Linked DNA regions of Pontibacter liquoris. Each later gene encodes a partner of the first gene's protein in a complex. Links are inferred from orthologs where the notes say so. Each region holds a gene or a part of one and is shown in the gene's direction. Other genes may lie near its edges.

Region 1 (12,040 bases):
ATCATCAACGCAGAGCAGGGAGTTGCCCTGGCACCGGATAAAACACCGGACTATGCCTCTTTTAATACCTTGTGGATGAATTTTTCAGCGAAAGCCGGCCTTGTTTTGTTCGACAGAGCGGAAGTAGCCTTTGCTTATGCGCCACCGGTTCCCATCGCCCATTCAGCTAACTATACGCTAATGGAATCGTGCTTACAGGTGGGCTTTCGTTATTACCTAACCAGGTAAAATGTATCTTGCCCGGAGATTTATACTCTTATGATGCAGACACTACCAACTTTAAAAAAGGTCACCACTACTGCCCTGGTGCTGCTGGGGCTGCTAACAGCCAGCTGTAAAACAACGCCGGCCACGCAAAGCCCTGCGCAAGGCGCGCTGGTCAGCGCCCAGGACAGCCACATTGCCTACCAGGGCCGCATCGGGCACGCCGGGCCGGATGCAGCCGAACTGTACTGGTCGGGGACTACGATCCGCCTCAATTTTGAGGGCACCACGGTGAAAGCGTGGCTCAAAGATGAAAGCGGAGATAACTACTATAATGTGATCGTGGACGGTGACAGCCTGCACCTGCTGCGGCCGGACACAACCCGCAGGGCGTATACCTTAACATATAATCTACCCGAAGGGAAACATACGCTCGAGCTCTTTAAGCGCACGGAATACGACCGGGGCAAAACCCAATTTTATGGGTTTGAGCTGGGCAGCGATACCAAGTTACTGCCGCCACCGGCACCTCAGAAAAGACGAATCGAGTTCTATGGCAACTCCATTACGGCCGGCTATGCCGTGGAAGATAATTCCGGCAAAGACCAGCCCGACAGCACCTACACCAACCACTACCTGAGCTATGCGGCCCTGACAGCCCGCCATTTTAGTGCGGCCTCTCACGTCATCTGCAAAAGCGGCATTGGGGTGATGGTGAGCTGGTTTCCGTATACCATGCCCGAGATCTTCGACCGCCTGAATCCGGCCCTTCCGGAAAGCAAATGGGACTTCACAAAGTATAAACCCGATATAGTGGTCATTAACCTGTTGCAAAACGACTCGTGGCTGGTAAAGCGGCCGGAGCATGATGAGTTTAAACGAGTGTTTGGCACCACGCCGCCTTCGCAGGAATTTATCGTCAATGCTTACCGCTCCTTTGTGCAGCAGATCCGGGCCAAATACCCGGATGCGCAGATCATCTGTATGCTGGGCAATATGGATATTACCAGAGAAGGCTCACCCTGGCCCGGGTATGTACAGCAGGCGGTAGCAGGTATGCACGATACGAAGATCCATACCTTGGTGGTGCCCTACAAAAACACGCCGGGGCACCCCGACCGACAGGAACAACAGCAACTCGCCAACAGCCTCATCCGCTTTATAGAAAGTAATATAAGCTGGTAGGTGCCACCTGCCATAAAAAAAGCGGCTCCCTTACCCGGGAGCCGCTTTTTTTAACCAACAAGTATAAATGCTGTTTACGCCAAAGCCAGTGGTTGTGGTATACTTTGCTGATACGTTGTCAGGAAGGTTGCCAGTTTGTCCATGGTATGGGCCAGCTGGTTTGCCTCCGGCAGGTATACGATGCGGAAATGGTCGGGCTGCTGCCAGTTAAAGCCGCTGCCCTGCACCAGCAGCACGTGTTGTTCGCGCAGAAAATCCAACACCAGTGCCTGGTCATCCTGAATGTTATACTTGCGCACATCAATTTTAGGGAACAGGTAAAATGCGCCTTTGGGCTTCACGCAGCTTATACCCGGTATGGCTGTGAGTTTCTCGTAGCAGAGATCGCGCTGCATCCGCAGCCGGCCGGTGGGCAGCACCAGTCCCTGCATGGTGTGGTCGCTCTCCAATGCTGTTTTAATGGCGTATTGGGCTGGCACATTGCTGCACACGCGCAGGCTGGCCAGCGTATTAAGGCCATCCAGGTAAGCAGCTGCTTTGGCACGGGCGCCACTCACCACCATCCAACCGGCCCTGAAACCCGCTGCCAGGTAGTTCTTGGAAAGCCCGCTAAAGGTTACGGTCAGCACCTTGTCCGAGAAACTACCCGTGGCATGGTGCACCGCCTCGTCATACAGGATCTTATCGTAGATCTCATCCGAAAAAAGCACCAGTTCATGCTCTTCGGCCAGTTGCACCAGCTGCTGCAGTACCTCGCGGCTATACACCGCGCCGGTCGGGTTGTTGGGGTTGATGATCACCAGCGCCCGTGTGCGGGATGTGATCTTGCTTCTGATGTCTGCCAGGTCCGGGTTCCAGTCTGCTTCCTCATCGCAAAGGTAATGCACGGCCTTGCCACCCGAAAAGCGCACAGCTGCTGTCCAGAGCGGGTAATCGGGGGTGGGCACCAGCACCTCGTCCCCGTCGTTGAGCAGCGCCTGCACCGCATGCAGGATCAGCTCACTTACGCCGTTACCAATAAAAATATCATCGGTGTGGACGCCCAAAAGGCCCTTACCCTGGTAATATACCTGCAGTGCCTGACGCGCTTCGAGCAGGCCTTTATGATCGGAGTAGCCCTGGGCCAGCGTTAAATGCTGCACCAGCTGCGCCACCAATTCCGGGGCGGCATGAAAGCCGAAGGGAGCCGGGTTCCCGATGTTCAGTTTGGTAATCGTATGCCCTTGCTGCTCCAGGGCTTTTGCCTGCTCATAAACGGGCCCGCATAGTTCGTAATGAACACTATCCAGGCGTGTGCTGCGCTGTATCATATGCTGAAAAAAATTTATCAAAAGTAATGTTTTGCCCCGATTATAGTAGAATGCTTTGGCCCCGAACAAAAAAATTGCCAACCGCATTCCCGCAACAGCTAACCGGGCCAAAACCTTTTCCGGGCGCAACGACTAAAACAGAAGGATGAAGTGCCCGATGCACGCGATTCGGAACCCCTATAAGGAGTTTTTCAGGAGAATAACTACCTTTGTTTTGCAACACACGAAAAACAGCTTTACTTTTACTCCCTTAATCAAAATTTAGCAACAGATTATTGTATGGCAAACACCGCTGATATTAGGAACGGATTGTGTATGGAGTTCAACAACGACCTGTACGTTGTGATCGATTTCCAGCACGTAAAGCCAGGAAAAGGCCCTGCCTTTGTTAGAACAAAACTCCGAAACATAAAGACGGGCAAGGTAATCGACAACACCTTTTCTGCCGGACATAAGATCACGACTGCCCGGGTGGAACAGCGTCCGCACCAGTTCATTTATAAGGATGACCTGGGCTACAACTTCATGGACATGAACACTTTTGAGCAGGTGACGCTGGAAGATGCCATGGTTCCTTTTGCGGACCTGATGAAAGAAGGCCAGGAAGTAACCATCCTGTTTCATGCCGAAACCGAGACACCGCTGACCTGCGAGATACCTCCTTTTGTTGAACTGACCATTACGTATACCGAGCCGGGCTTAAAGGGCGATACTGCTACCAACGCCTCCAAGCCGGCTATAGTAGAGACTGGCGCTACCATCCAGGTGCCTTTGTTCATTGGCCAGGACGAAAAAATCAAAGTAGACACTCGTACTTATTCATACGCTGAGAGAGTAAAATAACCCATGAAAGCTAAAGAAATCCAGGATCTGATCGACTTTATCGCCAAGTCTGGCCTTAACAAAGTCAACATCGAAACAGAAGAGTTTAAAATTTCGGTGCAGCGCGAGCCTAACCAGAAAGTGAAGTATGTAAGCGAGCCAGCACCGGCAGCCGCAGCTCCAGCCGCTGCGCCCGCACCACTGCCTCACCCGGCAGCAGCTGCTACGCCTGCGCCAGCCCCTGCTGCTGCGCCCGCCGCTTCTGACGACAGCAAGTATATTGCCATCAAAGCGCCGATGATCGGAACGTTTTACCGCGCTTCCAGCCCGGAATCGCCTATTTTTGTGAACGTAGGCGATGAGGTGAAAAAAGGCCAGGTGATCTGCATCATCGAAGCCATGAAACTCTTCAATGAGATCGAGTCGGAAGTATCCGGCAGAATTGTAAAAGTGCTGGTAGACAATGCCAGCCCTGTCGAGTACGATCAGCCCCTGTTTCTGGTAGATCCTAGCTAATTTTCCAATTTGAAAATTTGGAAGTGCGAAAATTTGGAGATGGAGATGGTCTTATAAACGTCTCCATTTTCATTATTCATACTTTTCAAATCTGCAAATCTTCAAATCTCCAAATCTGAAACCATGTTTAAGAAGATATTGATCGCCAACCGAGGCGAAATAGCATTGCGCATTATCCGTACGTGCAAGGAGATGGGCATTAAGACGGTAGCCGTATACTCTACGGCCGACAAAGAGAGCCTGCACGTGCGCTTTGCCGATGAGGCAGTTTGCATCGGGCCTCCCCCCAGTGCGCAGTCGTACCTGAACATTCCCAACATCATTGCGGCCGCCGAGATCACCAACGCCGACGCCATTCACCCGGGCTACGGCTTTTTGTCTGAGAATGCCGAGTTTTCGCGCATCTGCGCCGAAAACAACATCAAATTCATCGGTGCCACGCCCGAGATGATCAACTCCATGGGCGATAAGGCATCGGCCAAGGCTACGATGAAAAAAGCCGGTGTACCAACCATTCCGGGTTCCGAGGGACTGCTGAAGAACATGGAGGAAGGTATAAAGCTGGCTCAGAAAGTGAAGTACCCGGTTATACTTAAAGCAACAGCAGGTGGCGGTGGCCGCGGCATGCGCATTGTGCGCAACGATTCTGAGTTTGAGAAAGCCTGGAACGATGCCCGCACCGAGGCCAAAGCCGCTTTCGGAAACGACGGCATTTACCTGGAAAAGTTTGTAGAAGAGCCACGCCACATCGAGATACAGCTCATCGGTGACCAGCACGGACACGTAGCGCACCTTTCGGAGCGCGACTGCTCCATTCAGCGCCGCCACCAGAAACTGGTAGAAGAAACGCCTTCGCCGTTTATTACCGACAAGCTGCGTGATAAAATGGGCGAAGCCGCCATTGCCGGCGCCAAAGCCATCAATTACGAAGGCGTGGGTACAATCGAGTTCCTGGTAGACAAGAACCGCGACTTCTACTTTATGGAGATGAACACGCGTATCCAGGTAGAGCACCCGATCACGGAAGAGGTAATTGATTACGACCTGATCAAAGAGCAGATAAAGGTAGCCGCCGGCGAGAAGATCTCAGGCAAGAACTACTATCCGAAGATGCACGCCATCGAGTGCCGAATCAATGCTGAAGACCCCAAGAACGGCTTCCGTCCGTCGCCGGGCAAGATCACGACGCTGCATGTGCCGGGTGGCCATGGTGTTCGCGTCGATTCGCACGTTTACTCTGGCTATACTATCCCGCCGAACTACGACTCGATGATCGCAAAGCTTATCGTAACGGCCCAGACGCGGGAAGAGGCTTTGGTGAAAATGAAGCGCGCCCTGAGCGAGTTCGTGATCGAAGGGGTGAAAACCACCGTGCCTTTCCACCTGAAGCTGATGGATGATACTGGTTTCAAGGAAGGAAACTTCACCACAGCTTACCTCGAGAATTTTGATTTTGATGCTTTGTAGCAGCAATATATTTCCTTTTATAAAAGAAAACCCGCAGCCACTACCCGGCTGCGGGTTTTCTTTTATACTTGCATAGTTTATACTTCAGTGATGACCCTTTATCGTTCAGGAGTCGGAATCTAGGTTCTCTTTATACCTTGTCCATACTTCTGTTACGAATGCCAGGCGCTACTCGGTGGCATAAGGGAAGTTACGGGAAACCTTGCGCATCATGCGCTCCACCATATCGTCGGTAGAAGCCAGGATGTCATCATCCATGGTCTTAAAGAAGCGCCAGAGCAGTTCGCCGTCTTTTCCGTCACTGATCGTCATGGTAAGTGAGCCTGAACCGGTTTTGCCTCCCAGGCCGCCCAGCACCACAGCTGTCGCCAGTGCGGCTCCTTCTGATTTAGACTGCTCCATATCGAACTTGCCGCCGATCACGGCATCCACGCCCAGCACTTTGGCAATTTCATCGCGCGTATACTCCTGCAGGTGCTCAAACATGCCGGCTTTTCGCAGCAGGATGTTGGTTTTCTCTACATCCTGGAAGCTCACCGAATAGGCCTTGGACTTTCGCAACAGGTAGGTATACATGCTGTTCTGGATGTTCTGCGCCAGCGTAATTTCCTGGTCGCGGTTCGCTGCGGCGCTGAAGTTCTTCGGCTGCTTTTTGTAAGTGATCTTCGCCTCGAAGGGCAGAATGGCCACTGTCTTGTGGTGAGGCAGCGCGGAACGCAGGTTCGGACTCTCAAAAACCTGTTTGGTGCCTTCTCCCCGAAAAACCTGCGCCTGGGCAAAAGAGGCAATCAAGGCGATAACGAACAATAGATAATATCTTTTCATTTTAGAATGACTTTAAGGTGATGATAATAATTGATATCAGAGTGTAGCAGGGCGAGGCAGTTCCAACTGCCCCGCCCTATCCTACTCCTTTTACTGCAGGGAAAGCTGCGGCTTCAGGCCTTCGCCGTCGTCATCTCCCTCGATCAGGGTAAACTTGCCGCTGTAGCTCCCTTTAAGCACCTTACCGCCTGCTGTCTGCAGGTTGTAAGACATTGTCAGGTTCGGCAGGCTGCCGCTCACGTCGATGGTGCCCCCGGTAATTTCAATGTCAGCCTCCTCTTCCCAGTTGCTGTCCCCATCTGAGTCGATCATGACCATTGTTTGAAAGAAGAAGGATTTTCCGCCATACTTGGCTTCCAGTTCAACTTCCTCCAGGTCGGTATCCGCAGATAGGTCCGCATATACAAAATGGCCTGTTTTAAAGCTGTTGCCACCGGCCGAGAAAAGAGGAGTAAGTATCGCGATCTTGCCGTTCTGGAGATCATTGACCTCGCCATTGCTGCCAATGGTTGGCGTGCCGTCCGTTATCAGGAAGTAGTCCATGTAGTGGGTATCGTCCCCTCCAAACAAACTCAGCGAGCCGCCATTCAGGTAAAAGCCATTTTTGATGGTATAGCCCTGCCCGTTATACTCGGTGTTGCCCGAGGGTGTAGGAATAACATCCGTATCCTGGTCATCATCTTGGGAGCAGGAAGTAGCCAACAGACCAAGAGACACAGCCATAACGGCAAGCGGAAAGCGAAATAAATTTTTCATAGTTGTAGATTTTATAATAGTATATGATTTTGTTTTAAATTCTTGAAGGGGGTTTTGTGCGACTGGAACAGCACCTTAGAACTTTGCCGCTACTCCGAGGCGCAGGGCGGTTACGCCATACCCCACTTCAGCAAAAGCGCCTACTTTATCGGTGAACATGTAGCGGCTACCGACGTGGATGCCGGCAAAAACACCGCCGGCATAGGGACTTTCGAAATCCGTATCCGACTGGTTATCGCTGTACCAGGCTGTCCGCACGCCTACAGAAACCCCGGCATACGGATCCCATTTGCTGGCTTCGTTGCCGGAAAGCACGTCAATCAGGTGGTAAGAGCCGCGGGCGCCGAAATAAACAAAATTATAATGCCAGCTATAGCCGCCTGCCTTGTAGCCGTAGCGGGCATAATCGACAAAACCGCCTGCCGATATATTGTTTTTGATGTCTACTTCCAGCGAGGCACCGATCGGTATGCCGCCGGCCGTATAAGCGCCAATACCGATGCCGGCATTCAGGTACTTGTTCCGGGCAGTAATTTGCGCCTGCGAAGGCAAGGCCAGTGCGGTGGCAGCGGCCACACAGAGAAACGAAGTAATGATCTTTTTCATAGTGTTAATTTTTAGCGTTGAATAAGTATGGATTTAGTTTTATAGTTATCCGGGTCAGGCAAAGGGTTGAGGGCAGCAGATTTTAACATGAAAGGGCGTGGAATGCCTGCCCAGGAAAATAAGCGTAACTGCCTATAATGCTGGGTTAGAGTGTGCTTGGAAGCAGGTTTAAAATCTTGCTGTGAACTTTTATCCTTAAGCTGCCTTTGCGGCTATATATTATATCTCAGGCAGTTAGCGAATAAATTCTTAAAGTAGTTAGCGAAGGAATCTGATCGGAAATTGGAAGTACTACAGCCTCCTAATTTTTAGTTGATAAGCCCGGGCCAAAGGGATTAGGGCAAAACCTGCATAGTCGTCTGACAGGTTAAAACAGACGGCCCAGCTATTCATCTCGCTGTGTATCTGCTGGTCTAGGTGTATACTTTCTCGTTTCATAATTCATTTTATACTTGGTTTTTTCACATTTGCAAAGTATATGCCAAACTGTTATATTATTGACATTCAATTTATTATAAATATTTACTATACTTGACAGCTCGAATAGTTGTCCAGAACTGAACAAGCTCTGTCCGGAACTGAACAGGCTGAAGGATTGGGAATATAGCTTAGCGAAAACCGGACACAAGGGGCATAAAAAAAGAGCCCCACCTGTTAGTGACGCTCTTTTCCCATTGTGTTATACTTCCTCTTAATATCAGACCTTCGCGTTGTTTCCTTCTTCCTCGGCTACAAGTTGCTCCAGCTCCTGGTACCAGTCTTTGCCATACTTGCGGATAAGCGGCTCTTTGAGGAACTGGTACACACGTACGCCCACGTCCTCGCCAAAGCTGCAGGCCGGGTTGCAGATATGCCAACGATCGTAATTGAGGGCTTCAAAATCATCGTATTTCGTGATGCGGATTGGGTATAAGTGGCAGGAAATCGGTTTCTTCCAGTCGATCACGCCGTCTAAATACGCCTGCTCTATCGCACATTTCAGCACTTTATGCTCATCATAGATCGCGTACGCGCACTCGCGGTCCCCGATAGTTGGGGTGGAGTAATCGCCTTCAAAGTCCATCACATACAGGCCCTGCTCCTCGATGGCCTGTTTGCCGGCACCTGACATATAGGGCTTTATTTTATCGTAATGCTGCTCCAGCAGGTTGAGCTCACTGCCTTCCAGCGGCGCGCCAAGGTCTCCCTCCACGCAGCAGGCGCCCTTGCACCGCTCCAGGTTGCACACAAAAAATTTTTCGCGGATGTCGTCGCTGATAACGGTATTCTGAAGGACTATCATGGTTTTTTATTGACGAAAGACAAAGGACAAAAGAGCATAAAGCTTTTTACGTTCATCCTCTTTAAGTATAGAGGAGACAAAGGTAGCGGGAAAATAGTTTAAAATTGCTGTTTCAGCCCAAGCCATACTTCCCGAAGCAACAAGGGCCCTTATCTTTCAGCCTTTGATTAAAAGCTTATAGTTGACCCCTATTGCCTGGGTTGCGGCGAGCCGGCTGCCAGCAAAATGTTCTGCACGTTTTCGTGTTTAGTAAAATCGATGGCGGCCTTGCCATTGTTGTCGGTCAGTTTGGGGTCGGCGCCTGCCTGCAGCAGCGCAAGGATGATCTCGTAGTTGGCATCCATTTCGCAGGCCAGCATCAAGGGCGTTTTGCCATCCTGGTTGCGGATGTTTGGGTTAGCGCCCGAAGCCAGCAGCTTGTTCATCTCCAGAATACCGATATGCTGGCCAATGGTAGCCTGCAGGGCCTGCGCCAGCACCGTATTGCCCTGCTTGTCGGGCACATTCGGATCAGCGCCGTAGCGAAAAAGCGTGTCGAGCAACTGCACCTGTTCCTGCTCAAAAAACTCCGTCTGGATGCGTGAGCAGTTCACCACATAATGCAAGGCTGTTTTTCCATCCAGATCCTGGGCATTTACTTTGGCCCCTTTCCGAAGCAGCTGGCTGGCCGTTTTCAGTCTTACTTCCGGCTCATATACTACGCCGTAATCTTCCAGCAGCATCGGTATAAAAACGGTATGCATCAGCGGCGTACGGCCATGCAGGTTGGCTTCGTAATCATCGGGTACCGCCTGGGTGTTCACATTGCCGCCGGCGGCAATCGCCCGTTTCAACATGTCCGGGTCGCGGTTAATGGCCGCAATCACCACCTTCTGGTCGGCAGTCTGGTTGATGTAGCGCAGCTGCTCATAGGCGCTTATACTTCCTTTAGAAACAGCCTGGCGGTAAAGCTTACGGGCTTCAGGAATGTTCACCTCCCCTATCGTGCCTTCTTCATATAGCAACGCCAGGGTATAGAGTGCCTCCCGGTCGCCGGCGGCCGCTCCTTTTTTCAGGTAAGCCACCGCTTTTTCGGTATCTTTTTTCACGCCTTCCCCATCCAGGTACATGTTGGCCAGGTAAGTATAAGTCACCACATCGTTCTTCTGCGCGGCCCGGTTCAGATAATTCAGTGCCAGACCCAGGTCCTTCAGTTCCCCGAAACCGGTGTAGTACATGCTCCCTAAAATGCGGTTACAAAAGGCATCTCCTTCCACAGCTTTCTCCCGTATCTCGATAGCCGCCGTGCGCATGTGTTGCAGAAAACGCTGCTTGTCTTCCTGCGTCTGCAGGATCATCATCTCCGCCTGGCCCAGGTGCCCCAGCACGCTGCCGCTGTCTACGGCCGCCTGGTAGTAATAAGCAGCAGAATCTTTGTTGGCAGCAAAAAATTTCTCAGCATTCTGGATCTGTTGCAGCGTATCGACCTGCACATCTTTATACTTGAGCTGGCGGTACTGGTGCATGCGGCCAATAAAGTATAAGGCATCACTATCGCCTTTGCTGGCGCCCTCCTTAAACTTAGCGTATGCTTCCGGAAATTTCAGCGAAGTATAATAGGCCAGGCCTTGCTGGACGGCAGGGCTGCGCCAGATCAGCTTCTCAGCCTGCACCGGGGCTGTTGTAACGGCTTTGGTGGCCGCTTTACGGGTGCCTGTTGCCGCTTTTTTAGCAGGCTGGGTGGTTTTTGCTTTAGCGGGAGCAGCCTTTGGTTTGGTCTGGGCAATCGCTAGCGGGCTCATCAATGCAAAGCACAACAGCAACATAAGCGTTTGCAGGGCGAAACGGTTATGCTTTTTCAAAAGAGTGTCGGAAATATGTTTCATGTGCCTCAAAATTACAGCTATCATGGCTCTAAATCAAAAATAGCACCAGAAAGCCTTTTTTTCTGTTTTTAAGCCCCGTGCTAAACGCTTTGTGGCTGCCTGTTGTTCATCTGTTAAGGTATGGGCGCCTGTTGCTGCCGGCAAAAGTGGCCTTGCCATTCTGAAAACGAAATTGTATTTGTAACTTGCATAGATTTTAAGATGCACGCGGAAGAGAAGAAATGGATTACTTAAATTTATTGAACGAATCGCAGCGCGGCGCGGTGCTGCACACCGAGGGCCCGGCCATGATCATAGCGGGTGCCGGCTCGGGCAAAACCCGGGTGCTCACCTACCGGATCGCCCACCTCATCAGCCTGGGGGTGGATCCGTTCAACATTCTGGCCCTGACCTTTACCAACAAAGCGGCCAAGGAAATGCGCCACCGGATCGAGAAGGTGATCGGCAACGAGGCCAAAAGTATCTGGATGGGCACGTTCCACTCAGTCTTTTCGCGCATCCTGCGCGCTGAGGCAGAGAAGATCGGCTACCCCAAAAGCTTTACCATTTACGATACCGACGACTCCAAGACGCTCATTCGCAATATTGTGAAGGAGATGATCCTGGACGATAAGCTGTATAAGCCGAACGTGGTGCTGGGCCGTATTTCCTCAGCCAAAAACAAGCTGATCTCGGTGCGGCAGTACCTCAACGATGCCGTGATACAGGCGGACGACGAAGCGGCCATGCGGCCCAAGATCGGCAAGATTTACGAAATGTACCAGAACCGCTGCTTCCGGGCTGGCGCTATGGACTTTGATGACCTGCTGTTCAACACCAACGTGTTGTTTAAAGACCACCCGGATGCGCTGAACAAGTATCAGAACATCTTTAAGTTTGTGATGGTGGACGAGTACCAGGACACCAACTACTCTCAGTACTTGATCACGCGCAAACTGGCTGCCCAGAACCGTAATATCGTGGTGGTAGGCGATGATGCCCAATCGATCTATGCCTTCCGGGGCGCCGATATTCAGAACATCCTCAACTTTGAGCGCGACTACCCCGAGCTGCAGGTCTTTAAGCTGGAACAAAATTACCGTTCCACTAAAAACATTGTGCACGCGGCCAACTCGGTGATCAAGAACAACCAGGCGCAATTGCGCAAAGATGTTTATACCGACAACGAACAGGGTCCGCTGATTGAAGTAATAAAGGCCAAC
Region 2 (12,048 bases), 2.5 Mb from region 1 along the record:
ACCGTAGCACCCTGGACTTTAGCAACGAAGCCCTGCAGGCGGCGCGCAAAGGCTATACCAAGCTGATGAACGGCCTGCGGGTGCTGGCCAAACTGAGCACCGCCGTGGAAGACGCAGGCACGCCGGATGCCCAACTGAACGAAGAGCTGCTTAAGCTGAGCGAAGACTGCTTCCGGGGCATGAACGATGACCTGAATACTGCGCGCACGATTGCCGCGTTATTTAACCTGCTCAAGAAGATCAACAGCCTTTACCTGGGGCAGCTTCCGATGGCAGCGATAACCAGGGGCACCTTCGACACGATCCGCAGCACTTATACCCAGCTGGTACTGGATGTGCTGGGCCTGCAGGAGGAGCCTTCGGGCGATGTAGAGGAGATGCTGGAGCTGGTGCTGGGCTTTTACAAAGAAGCAAAAGAAACCAAAGCCTACGACAAAGTGGACCACATCCGGGCTGAGCTGAAGAAACAGGGGATCGTAATTAAAGATTTGAAAACAGGAATTGACTGGGCTTATGAAGAATAATATGATAGCGCTGGTGCTGTTGCTCGCTGGTTCGCTGGCCATGTATAGCTGCGACTCTGCCACCAACGGCGGCAGCCAGCAGGTGGCCAGCACCGAAGAAGCCAAGCCGGCGGTAAAAGCGCCGGCTTTTAATGCCGACTCCGCTTATAAGTTTGTGGCCAAGCAGGTGGCTTTCGGGCCGCGCGTGCCCAACACACCGGCGGCACAGCAAACGGGCGACTGGATCATCAGCAAGCTAAAGGAATATGGAGCCGAGGTAAAGGTTCAGAGCTTTCAGATGCGCGCTTTTGACGGCAAAATGCTTAACCTGCGCAACATCATCGCCTCTTATAACCCGCAGACGGCCAACCGCGTGCTGCTGGCTGCCCACTGGGATACGCGCCCTTTTGCCGACAAGGACAGCAGCAACCAGGATAAACCCATTGACGGGGCCAACGACGGCGGCAGCGGCGTTGGCGTACTGCTGGAAATGGCCCGCACTATACACACCGCGCAGCAGAAACCTGCAGTAGGCGTGGATATGATCTTTTTTGACGGCGAGGATTATGGCCAGCCCGATAACAGCGGCATACCCTATAAGGAAGATACCTGGTGCCTGGGCGCGCAATACTGGAGCAAAAACAAACACGTGCCCAACTATAAAGCCAACTACGGCATCCTGCTGGACATGGTCGGCGCTGAGAACGCCAAGTTTGCCCGCGAAGGTACTTCGATGCAACATGCCAAAGGGATTGTGGACAAAGTATGGAAAGCGGCTAATCACATCGGCTACTCCGACTACTTTAAGTATGAGAATGCTCCCGCCATTACCGACGACCATTCTTATGTGAACAACTGGGCCAATATTCGCATGATCGACGTGATCGAATATAACATGGGCGCCCCCGACGGCGATTATTTTGGCCCTTACCATCACCGCCATACCGACAACATGGACGTGATCAGCCCCCGGACGCTGAAAGCCGTGGGCCAGACCATGCTGCATGTAGTGTATAACGAGTAAGTTATACTTCAAAGCACTTCATAAAAAAAGGTCACCACGCGGTGCCCTTTTTTTATGCTTAACACGATTTTATTTTGCACTTACTAGCTTATCCTGGCCCATCTGTTCGATGGTTACTTTTGCGATATTCTGCGAGGTTTTCTGAAAGTCATTCTCCACTTGCTGCCTGATCACTATGTTATGCGACATAGATACAGTGATCATGTTGCTGTATTGCTTGGTAGCTGCTTGGGGCTCTTCCAAGCACCTGTTAGTTGCGCGGACTGGGCACAGGCATAAAGGAGCATCAACCCAAATAGCAGGAGCGCTGCCAGCACATTTTTGACCGGGAAGTTCATACCTTTTTCATTGCGACCGGGAATTAAGTAAAACACTATAAGAAATAACTGCAAACGGGAAATTGGGATTTGATTTCAAGTAACTGTATATAAAGAAGTTGTGCTTGTAAAAAGGGTGCTTGAAACACATAGAGCAAGCAATTGCCGGGTGAGAATTTTATTTATGCCGCTAAACTCTTAAGTTAAGGCACTCAACTAAACAAACGATTTACTTTACCCTTATTTATGAGATCTGAGAAGCAGTTAGTGGTGGCGCTTGGCCTGGCGGTGCTGCTGGGCAGCAGCCCTGTGCTGGCACAGGAAAAGCCGCATGTTTTTAAAGGGGCCCGCATTATTCCCGTTTCCGGCGAGCCCATTGCACAGGGCGTACTGGTGGTGCAGCATGGCAAAATTACCGCCCTAGGGCCTGTTGGCAAAGTGAAGGTGCCCAAAGATGCCGTGGAGTTTGATATGACCGGCAAGGTGCTGATGCCCGGCCTGGTAGATACGCATTCGCACCTGGGCGAAGGCTCCGGTGGCGATGGGTCGGCGGCACTGCACCCCGATGTGCGGGTGATGGATGGCATCAACCCCATAAGCGATACCTTCAAGCGGGCGCTGGCCGGCGGCATTACCACCGTGAACGTGATGCCGGGCTCAGGCCATTTGATGAGCGGCCAGACAGTATACCTCAAAATGCGCGAAGGCAAGACCATCGAAGACCTGACCTTCTGCACCGATGTGACCAACGGCATCTGCGGCGGCATGAAAATGGCCAATGGTACCAACCCCATGCGGCCGGCTCCTTTCCCGGGCACCCGCGCCAAATCGGCGGCCATGGACCGCCAGCTGTTCCTGGACGCGCAGCAGTATCAGAAAAAAATAAAAGCCGCCAAAGGCAAAGCCGATAAAATGCCGGAACGCAAGCCGCAGCTCGACCCGATTGTAGAGATACTAGATGGCCGGCGCATTGTGCACTTCCACACCCACCGCTACGAAGATATTTTAACGGCCCTGCGCCTGCAAAAAGAGTTTGGCTTTAAGCTGGTGCTGCACCACGTGAGCGAAGCCTGGAAAGCGGTGGATGAGATTAAAGCAGCCGGTGTGCCTGCCTCCATCATCACCCTGGATTCGCCGGGCGGTAAGGTCGAAGCCGTGGGCATTCACAACTCCAATGGCGCCGTGCTGGAGCGGGCGGGCGTGCTGACAGCCTTCCATACAGACGATGGTATTACCGACTCCCGCCTGTTTATGCGCAACGTATCGCTGGCGGTGCGGGCCGGCATGAGCAAGGAAAAAGCGATTGAGGGTATTACGCTGGCCGGCGCCAAAATGCTGGAACTCGATGGCCGCGTAGGATCGCTGGAGAAAGGCAAAGATGCAGATTTTGTGGTGCTCAGCGGCGAGCCCTTCAGCGTGTACACGCACGTGGAGCAGACGTGGGTAGAGGGCAAAAAACGCTTTGACCTGGCCAACCCCGAGGATAAGAAGTTTGCCACTGGTGGCTATAATGCCTACAATGGTGCACTGGATTTCCACACCGATTAAATCTGACAAAGGACATTTTGACAAAGGATAAAAGACGTTCTGAAGCAAGCACCTTATACTTGGCGAGCAAAGCAGAACGCATCGCAATTAATTTGCCGCTTCTATCTGAAAAATCCTTTGTCTAGCAGTCCTATGTCTAACATCTAACATCCTGCAACTAACAGCTAAAACAGAGTCAACATGCATAAAAATATACAAAAGGCTTCTGCCATACTTGCCGCCGGGCTGGCCATACTTGGTGGGCAGCAGGCGCGCGCGCAGATCGCCATCAAAGGTGAAACCGTTTATACCATGGCAGGCGCGCCGGTTAAAAATGGTGTGGTGCTGATAAAAGACGGCAAAATTGAAGCCGTAGGCGCTAACCTGGCCGTGCCGCAAAACTACAAAGTATACCAGGCCAAAGTAGTCACGCCGGGGCTGGTGGATGCCCATACTTCGGTAGGGTTGGCCGGCATTTACAACATCCCGGCCGACCAGCAGCAGCTCGAAAAAACGGCGCCGTTGCAGCCCGAGCTTCGCGCCCTGGATGCTTACGACCCTAACGAGGAGCTCATCGACTGGGTGCGCCGCTATGGTGTTACCACCATCAACACGGGCCACGCGCCGGGCGCCCTGGCCAGCGGGCAAACCATGGTCATCAAAACATCCCCGCAGGGTTTTAGAACGCTAATGGATACCACCAGCATGGTTGCTTTTACGCTGGGATCTACCGTGGCGGAGAACTATAACTCGCCAAAGACCGCTGCCAAAGGACTGGCCATGTTGCGCTCCGAGCTGCAGGCGGCGCAGGTATACGGCAAGAAAATGGCCAATGCCGATGCCAGCAAGCGCCCGGACCGCAACCTGAAACTGGAATACCTGGCCGGTGTGCTCAGTGGCAAGTATAAGGCGCTTGTTACTGCCAACAAAGCCCAGGATATTATGGGCGCCCTGCGCCTGGCCAAAGAGTTTAACCTCAAAATGGTGCTGGATGGCGCTGCAGAAGCATACCTGCTGGTAGACGAGATAAAAGCGGCCGGTGTTCCCGTGATCATTCATCCCACTATGGCGCGCGCCAACGAAGACCTGAAGAACATGTCGTTCGAGACGGCGGGCGTGTTGGCAAAAGCCGGCATCCCGGTGGCTATCCAGAGTGGCTTTGAGGCCTATGTGCCACGCGCCCGCGTGATCCTTTTTGAGGCAAGCGTAGCTGTAGCCAACGGTATGAGCCCCGAGCAGGCCCTGGCCGCCATTACCTCCACCCCCGCCCGCATCATTGGGCAGGAGCAGCGGGTAGGCTCGCTCGAAAAGAACAAGGACGCCGACGTGGTGCTCTTCGATGGCGATCCGTTCGAGTACACCTCGCATGTATGCGCCGTGATCATCGATGGCCAGGTGGTCAGCAACGAGTGTATGTAAGCTGCTGTGGCAGCTATTGGTCTTGGCTACCAGTAGATTAGGGTAACTTTTTGAGGAAATGCAAGTATGGGAAGGAGTTCTGCGTCTGGAATGGCTGCTTGCCCGTTAAGTATAAGGATGGATCGCGTGGCAGCTTCCGGGAGTAGCTTATTTTAGCCGGTTTGCATCCCGGAGCCCACGCATCTTTCATCCCAAATACACGACCCATGACGTTCGATTCCATCGTTTCTCTACTTGCCGCCGATGCCGACAGCCTGCTGCAGCACGAAAGCAAAACCTTCTCCCGCGAGCTGTTGCACGTACCGGGACCTGACTTTGTGGAAAGGATCTTTGTGCCTTCTAACCGCAACCCGCAGGTGCTACGCAACCTGCAGCAGCTCTTCGACCACGGACGCCTCGGCGGAACGGGCTACCTGTCCATCCTGCCTGTAGACCAGGGCATCGAGCATACGGCGGGCGCCTCATTTGCGCCCAACCCGATCTATTTCGACCCGGAGAACATTATCCGGCTAGCCATGGAAGGCGGCTGCAATGCCGTGGCCACCACCTTTGGGAACCTGGCCATCTTGTCGCGGAAGTATGCGCACCGGATCCCTTTTGTGGTGAAGATCAACCACAACGAGCTGATGACCTTTCCCACCAAGTATAACCAGATCATGTTCGGTTCGGTGGAGGATGCCTGGAACCTGGGCGCTGCAGCGGTAGGTGCTACCATCTACTTTGGATCGGAAGAGTCGTCGCGCCAGATCGTGGAAGTGGCCCAGGCTTTTGAGCGGGCGCATGAGCTGGGCATGGCCACCATCCTGTGGTGCTACACCCGCAACAATGCCTTCAAAAAAGACGGCGTAGATTACCACGTCGCTGCCGACCTGACGGCGCAGGCCAACCACTTGGGCGTTACCATCCAGGCCGATATCATCAAGCAGAAACTGCCCGAAAACAACGGCGGCTTTAAAGCCATCGGTTTCGGAAAGACACATGAGAAGATGTATAGCGAGCTGGCCACCGATCACCCCATCGACCTGTGCCGCTACCAGGTAGCCAACTGCTATATGGGCCGCGCCGGCCTGATCAACTCCGGGGGCGAGTCGAAAGGGGAGTCGGACCTGGCCGATGCAGTGCGCACGGCAGTCATTAACAAACGGGCTGGTGGCATGGGGCTGATCTCGGGCCGCAAAGCGTTTCAGAAAGATATGAACGCTGGCGTGGCGCTGCTGCAGGCCATTCAGGATGTTTACCTGGCACGTGAGATTACACTGGCGTAATTTGTAGCACAACTGCAGATAATTACATATTTTTGTAGCCTGCCTTTTTTCCGGCACCTCTGCAGGCGCCCGGAAGGGGCAGGCTACCATTTTTATGCCTTGCTGCAAGGTATACTTGTAAACTTTAATGTGCGGTGAGCACGCTTTGAACTATGATGCCTTGGTTTAAAAGAGTAGAAAAAGGAATCCATACCCCAACCGAAGAGAAAAAAGAGACGCCCGACGGGTTGTGGTACAAGTGCCCGGCCTGCAAAACGGTGACCAGTATGGCCGAGCACCGCAAGAACCTGAGCACCTGCGTAAAGTGCGATTACCACGACCGCATCGGCTCCAAGGAATATTTCGCGATCTTGTTTGACGACAACACCTTTACAGAGCTGGATGAGAACCTGACCTCAGGCGATCCGCTGAACTTTGTAGATTCCAAGCCCTACCCGCAGCGTATAGCCGCCACCCAAAAAAGTACCGGTCTGAAAGACGCCGTGCGTTCGGGCTACGGCAAAATGAACGGGCAGGACATCACCATCGCCTGTATGGACTTTGCCTTTATCGGCGGCTCGATGGGCTCGGTGGTAGGCGAGAAGATTGCCCGCGCTGTGGACCATGCCCGTAAAACCCGTACGCCTTTCCTGATGATCTCCAAATCGGGTGGTGCCCGCATGATGGAAGCTGGTTTCTCGCTGATGCAAATGGCTAAAACCTCTGCCCGCCTGGCCTTGCTGGCCGAAGAGAAGCTGCCCTATATCTCGCTGCTCACCGATCCGACTACGGGCGGCGTAACGGCATCATATGCCATGCTGGGTGATTTTAACATTGCCGAGCCAGGCGCCCTGATCGGTTTTGCCGGCCCGCGCGTGATCAAGGAAACCATTGGCAAAGACCTGCCAAAAGGCTTCCAGAGCGCAGAGTTTGTGCTGGAGCACGGCTTCCTGGACTTTATTGTGGACCGCAAGGCCCTGAAGCAGAAACTAAGCGATTTGCTGGCCATGCTGCGCCCTGCAGATGCAGAGGCACCGGCAGAACCCAAGCTGAAAAACGGCAAAGTGGCAAACGCATCCTAACGTTGGCCTTACGCTAGTATAAAGAGCCGCCTTCTGGGTTATTCCGGAAGGCGGCTCTTTTGATACTGGCCAGCTACATTTTGGCAGTACTACCGCATCAAAAATATATTCTTAAAATATAGAAGCCTTGTTATATAAGTTTGGCATTAGTATTGCGTTAGGCATTGTAACGTATGGCAACATACCTAAAACAGCCCATTTAAAACAGTAAAACGATTCAACCTTTACCAAAGCAAGTATTATGAAACTTATCAAAATGTCCCTCAGCTCCCTGCTGGCAGTTACGCTGTTATTTTCTTCGTGCCAGTCGTCCAAGCCTGTGGCAGGCGTAGGAAACGACGGAACAGTAGTGAGCCAGCCAAAACCTGCCGAGAATGAAAAACCGGGCATGAAAAAAACAACCAAAGGCGGTATTATTGGTGCCGGTGGTGGTGCAGTGTTAGGTGGCCTTATCGGTAACAGATTGGGCAACACGGCAGCAGGCGCTATTATTGGGGCCGCCGTAGGAGGTGCCACAGGTGCCGTGATCGGCCGCCGCATGGACAAGCAGGCCGAAGAGCTGGAGAAAAGCATGGAGAATGCCAAAGTGGAGCGCGTAGGCGAGGCCATCCGGATCAACTTTGACTCCGGCATTTTATTCAAGACCAACTCTGCCGAACTGAGCGCTACAGCCAAACAGGACATTCAGAAGTTTGCCCAGACGCTGCAGAAGTATGAGGGCACCAATGTGATCATCGAAGGCCACACGGACAACACCGGTAGCTATGAGCTGAACCAGCGCCTGTCGGAGCGCCGTGCCGAGTCAGTGGCAGCCTATGCCCGCAGCCTGGGAGTGGATGGCTCGCGCCTGCAGGCCAAAGGCTACAGCTACGATCAGCCGATTGCAGATAACAATACCGTGGAAGGCCGTAGCCAGAACCGCCGCGTAGAGATCATCATTGTTGCCAACGAGGAGCTGAAGAACGCTGCTGAAAACGGCGAAGTAAAATAAATCACTTGCTGCCGCAGGGCAGCAGGAAAATAAATAAGCGCCTGCTCAAAGGCCGGGCAGGCGCTTTTTACAGCAAAGCGGCACGTGCGGCGGAACCCGCAAAATCTTTGCACGTTTAAGTATACAAAATAAGGTATATAATGTATTAAACATCAGCGGAATGGCCGTTGTGGGTTAACGCAAAGCGGCCAGGCACTGGGCAAAACAAGGGTGCAGAACCAAACTTTTACGCGTCTTTGGAGTATTATGCTCAGAATCTGACGGTTCTTTAACACTGACTTAACGAAACAATTATGAAAAATTTAAGAATTTATCTATCCATTATTGCCATACTAGGTATCTTTTTCACTTCGTGTACTAAAAACCAGACAGCCAACACCAGCACTACTGAAAGGAAAGGCATGAGCAAGACTGCCAAAGGTGGCATTATTGGTGCCGGCTCTGGTGCGGTAGTAGGGGGCGTTATTGGTAGAGTAGCAGGTAACACAGCTGCCGGTGCCATTATTGGTGCCGCTGTGGGTGGTACTGCCGGTGCTGTAATTGGCCGCCGTATGGACAAGCAGGCCGAAGAACTTCGCCGTGACCTGGAAGGCGCCCAAGTGGAGCGTGTAGGCGAAGGTATCAAGATCACGTTCAATTCCGGTATCCTGTTCCAGACCAGCTCTGCACAGTTGCAGCCAGCTGCCCAAACAGATATTGCGCAGCTTTCTGAAACACTGAAGAAATACCCGGATACCAACGTGCTGATCGAAGGCCACACCGATAATACCGGTTCCCGTGAGCTGAACCAGCGTCTTTCTGAGCAGCGTGCCCAGTCGGTAGCGGATTATGCCGCCTCTATGGGTGTAGATCGTAGCCGCATGACCACCAAAGGATATGCCTTTGACCAGCCGGTGGCAGACAATTCTACAGAAGCAGGCCGTCAGCAGAACCGCCGTGTAGAGATCGCTATCTATGCCAACGAAAAAATGAAGAAAGCTGCTGAGCGCGGTGATCTATAACCTGCATTTGTGATTAGTGAATAATTGGTGATTTTTTACAGCCGCATCCCCCTGAGGGTGCGGCTGTTTTTTTGAAAGCGCCTCCTGTTAACTCCGCACGTGCCATTTGCGTAAGCGGAGCAGTAACTTTAGGATAGAAGGGAAAATGAGAAGGCGATTAACAATAGTTTGGGGAATGCTTTTGCTGCTTGCTGCCAGCGCCTGCGACCGTGGGACAGCAGCTAAAACGGACAGTGAAGGGGTTGTAAGCCTGACTGCCGCAGGAAGTATAGCGGCGCAGGAACAGCAGGTGCAGCAAGCACTGCACCACGATGCCCGGCTTGCCCGTACCATGCCGCTCACTGAGTTTGCCCGCCATATGCATAGCCGGCAGGCCTATTATAAAAAGTTTGACGAGGTGAATTACGAGGATGACTTTGTGAAGATCGAACTGGCCGGCGAAGTGCTGAAAATAGAAACCCCCGAGGGCAAAGCAGAATTTCATAACGACAAATCAAAGATAAGGGCAAATAACTTCAAGCGGAAGCGGGAATACCGCTAAGCTGCCGTTAGCTTCCTGGCCCGGCAGGGTCGCACACTTGGCTAGTATAGCTTGAATTTCTTTCACAAGCCGCCGGCCCAGAACTACTGCCACTTAGGCTTGCTCTCTCCGGTGATGCAATAGGTATGTGGCCCCCATCGCCAGCAGGGCGCCTGCCAGCGCAAGAGCCATATCTTTCTGGGCATCCCAACTATCGCCCTGCATGCCCAGGTAAGCCATTCCCTGCTGTTTACCCCCAAATACCAGGTCTGCCACAAGCCACTCCACAATTTCATACAGGGCCCCCAAGGCCAGCGTTAGCTGCAGAGGCAAAAGGTAGCGCCAGGGCGAACTTGGTTTTAAGCCATGGCCAAGCACTTCCTGCATGGGGTACGCCAGCAGCAAGCCAAAGCTAAAATGCACAATCCTGTCGTAGGGGTTGCGTTGCAGGTGGTACGTTTGCTGCAGCCACTCTCCCAAGGGGTTTTGGGCATAGTTATACTGGCTGCCGTACACATGCAGGAGCAAAAACAGGAAAATAAGCGTATAACTGCTATCGGAGAGGCGGAAGATGTTGTAAAAAGCTGCCAGCAGGATCAGCACCGAGAGCGTCAGCGAGTTTTCGGTGGCCCAGTTCAGCAGGTCGGGCGTGGTAAGCCCGGTATAAAGCCAGAAAATCACAAAAACCCCGCCGTATACTTTGTGCAGCGTAGGTACCTTTGTTTTGGCAGCAGGCATCATGACCTTCATCATCGTGGGCGCAGCTTGTTTTAGTTCCGGAGCAGGAACAGGTTTAGATAAGACTTGTTTCAGCTGCCAGGCTTGTTTAAGATAGTTAGCTGAATTTAGAGGTTTCGCTTATTTCGACCAATGGCTTTTGAGGCCAGGTATACGGGCCATGCTCATGCCATCAGCTCCTGCTGAAAGTATACCAAGCGAATAGGATTATCGTCCGGATTCTGGGACGGATCGCAGTGATACCCGAATATGTCGACGCCATTCATATAAGGCAATAGCTTTTTGTAATAGGTATGGCTGGTGTTATCGGCATTAAAGGTAATGTCATGAAACACGCAGGTCTTCTTTTTGGGCATGCGGTTGAGTTTATCAAAAAGCGCTTCTGGCCTGCCCAGGTCGCCGGAATACGCAATGCGGTAATCGTTGTCGAATATATAAGCGTAGGTCTGGTAGCTTTCCGAGTGCTGGCCATAGGTATCCACGCACGTAATGCCCTCAAAATGCTCGATTGGTACAAAGTCAGCATACTTGTCAGGGTCTTTCAGCTGTATCTCCAGAAAAGTATAGAGCTTTTGCCTGAACTGTTCGGAAGGATAAATGAGCACAGGCCGGCGGCTCTTTTCTATAATGGCTTTGTGGAGCAGCAGGTTAGCCAGGCTGCCGCAATGGTCGTTGTGCAGGTGCGTGAGCAGGATGTGGTCTACCTGCTGTATCAGGTTTTTCCTGACCAGCTCCGGGTATACGGTAAACCCGCAGTCCAGCAGCAGGTGCATGTCTCCAAATGCTAAGAGCGCCGCCGAATTAAGATAGTCTGTGTCAAAAGCTCCGCCTGTTCCTAAAAATTTTATCTGCATACGTATACCCTGTCAAGCTGTGCTGGCAGGGCATAGGCACCCTGGCTACCACGTATAGCGAAAAATATTGCAAATAGTTGTCTGTTTAATGCTAGCTGATGCGCTAATAAAGCAAGTATAAATGCATGTAAAAACCAGGCGCAGGCAAACCCGGCAGCCGGGCGCTTTAACGCGCTTGCGGCACGTTCGTAAAGAAGAAAATCACCAAGAACCATTGCCGATGGATGCGCATGATCTGCCTGCCGAAGAAAAAATAAAGCTGACCCACGAGCTGCTGAACAAAGCCTATAAACGGCTGAAACTGGATAACCGGCGCGAGCCCATGCACGAGCTGATATCCACCATGCTCTCGCACCGCACCAACCACGTTGACGAGGAGAAAGCCTATTATACGATGCTGGAGCGGTTCGGGGATTGGGAAGGCGTGATGAACGCTGATTTTGATGCGTTGGCTGATGCCATTAAAACCACCCGCTACCCCGGCCAGAAAGTACCCCAGATACAGCAAACGTTGCGAATGATAAAAGAAAGGTGCGGCACGATCAATATCGATTTTCTGAAGGACATGCCTGTGGACGAGGCCATTGCCTGGCTCACCAGTTTGCCGGGCGTGGGCCTGAAAACAGCCACGCTGGTGTTGCTCTTTAACTTCCATAAGCCCGTAATGCCCGTCGATACGCACGTTTTTCGGGTAAGCCAGCGCGTAGGTATACTTGGGGCTAAAGTTACAGCCAACAAAGCCCACGAGGTGCTGCTGCACTTGCTGCCCCCGGACCCGGTAGAGCTCTTTAATTACCACATTCACCTGCTCTGGCATGGGCAGCGCAT

What was found.
Region 2: the proteins of accB (region 1) and accD are in contact, whole or in part, in a solved structure (PDB 8UXZ), measured with the Escherichia coli proteins. The link is inferred for Pontibacter liquoris from one-to-one orthologs.

What each region holds. Positions count from the first base shown.
Region 1 is NZ_JALEBG010000001.1:2,532,296-2,544,335, forward strand. The notes cover bases 2,420-5,291. They hold accB (acetyl-CoA carboxylase biotin carboxyl carrier protein), read left to right. Parts: upstream 2,420-3,545; coding sequence 3,546-4,037; downstream 4,038-5,291. Other genes in these bases: LWL52_RS10490 (pyridoxal phosphate-dependent aminotransferase), read right to left, coding at 2,420-2,699; efp (elongation factor P), read left to right, coding at 2,979-3,542; accC (acetyl-CoA carboxylase biotin carboxylase subunit), read left to right, coding at 4,161-5,291. Also shown: LWL52_RS10480 (hypothetical protein), read left to right, coding at 1-228; LWL52_RS10485 (SGNH/GDSL hydrolase family protein), read left to right, coding at 259-1,389; more of LWL52_RS10490, read right to left, coding at 1,464-2,419; more of accC, read left to right, coding at 5,292-5,504; LWL52_RS10510 (hypothetical protein), read right to left, coding at 5,673-6,329; LWL52_RS10515 (hypothetical protein), read right to left, coding at 6,420-7,085; LWL52_RS10520 (hypothetical protein), read right to left, coding at 7,161-7,691; LWL52_RS10525 (DUF3109 family protein), read right to left, coding at 8,389-8,973; LWL52_RS10530 (ankyrin repeat domain-containing protein), read right to left, coding at 9,162-10,814; LWL52_RS10535 (ATP-dependent helicase), read left to right, coding at 11,060-12,040. UniProt on the Escherichia coli protein: This protein is a component of the acetyl coenzyme A carboxylase complex; first, biotin carboxylase catalyzes the carboxylation of the carrier protein and then the transcarboxylase transfers the carboxyl group to form malonyl-CoA.
Region 2 is NZ_JALEBG010000001.1:60,340-72,387, forward strand. Bases 5,284-8,163 are described here. They hold accD (acetyl-CoA carboxylase, carboxyltransferase subunit beta), read left to right. Parts: upstream 5,284-6,210; coding sequence 6,211-7,116; downstream 7,117-8,163. Other genes in these bases: LWL52_RS00235 (class I fructose-bisphosphate aldolase), read left to right, coding at 5,284-6,055; LWL52_RS00245 (YiaD family glycine zipper/OmpA-like lipoprotein), read left to right, coding at 7,358-8,107. Also shown: cysS (cysteine--tRNA ligase), read left to right, coding at 1-524; LWL52_RS00215 (M28 family peptidase), read left to right, coding at 514-1,527; LWL52_RS00220 (amidohydrolase family protein), read left to right, coding at 2,091-3,392; LWL52_RS00225 (amidohydrolase family protein), read left to right, coding at 3,573-4,790; LWL52_RS00230 (hypothetical protein), read right to left, coding at 4,828-5,013; more of LWL52_RS00235, read left to right, coding at 4,997-5,283; LWL52_RS00250 (YiaD family glycine zipper/OmpA-like lipoprotein), read left to right, coding at 8,401-9,108; LWL52_RS00255 (hypothetical protein), read left to right, coding at 9,284-9,649; LWL52_RS00260 (DUF2238 domain-containing protein), read right to left, coding at 9,743-10,381; LWL52_RS00265 (MBL fold metallo-hydrolase), read right to left, coding at 10,531-11,220; LWL52_RS00270 (endonuclease III domain-containing protein), read left to right, coding at 11,441-12,048.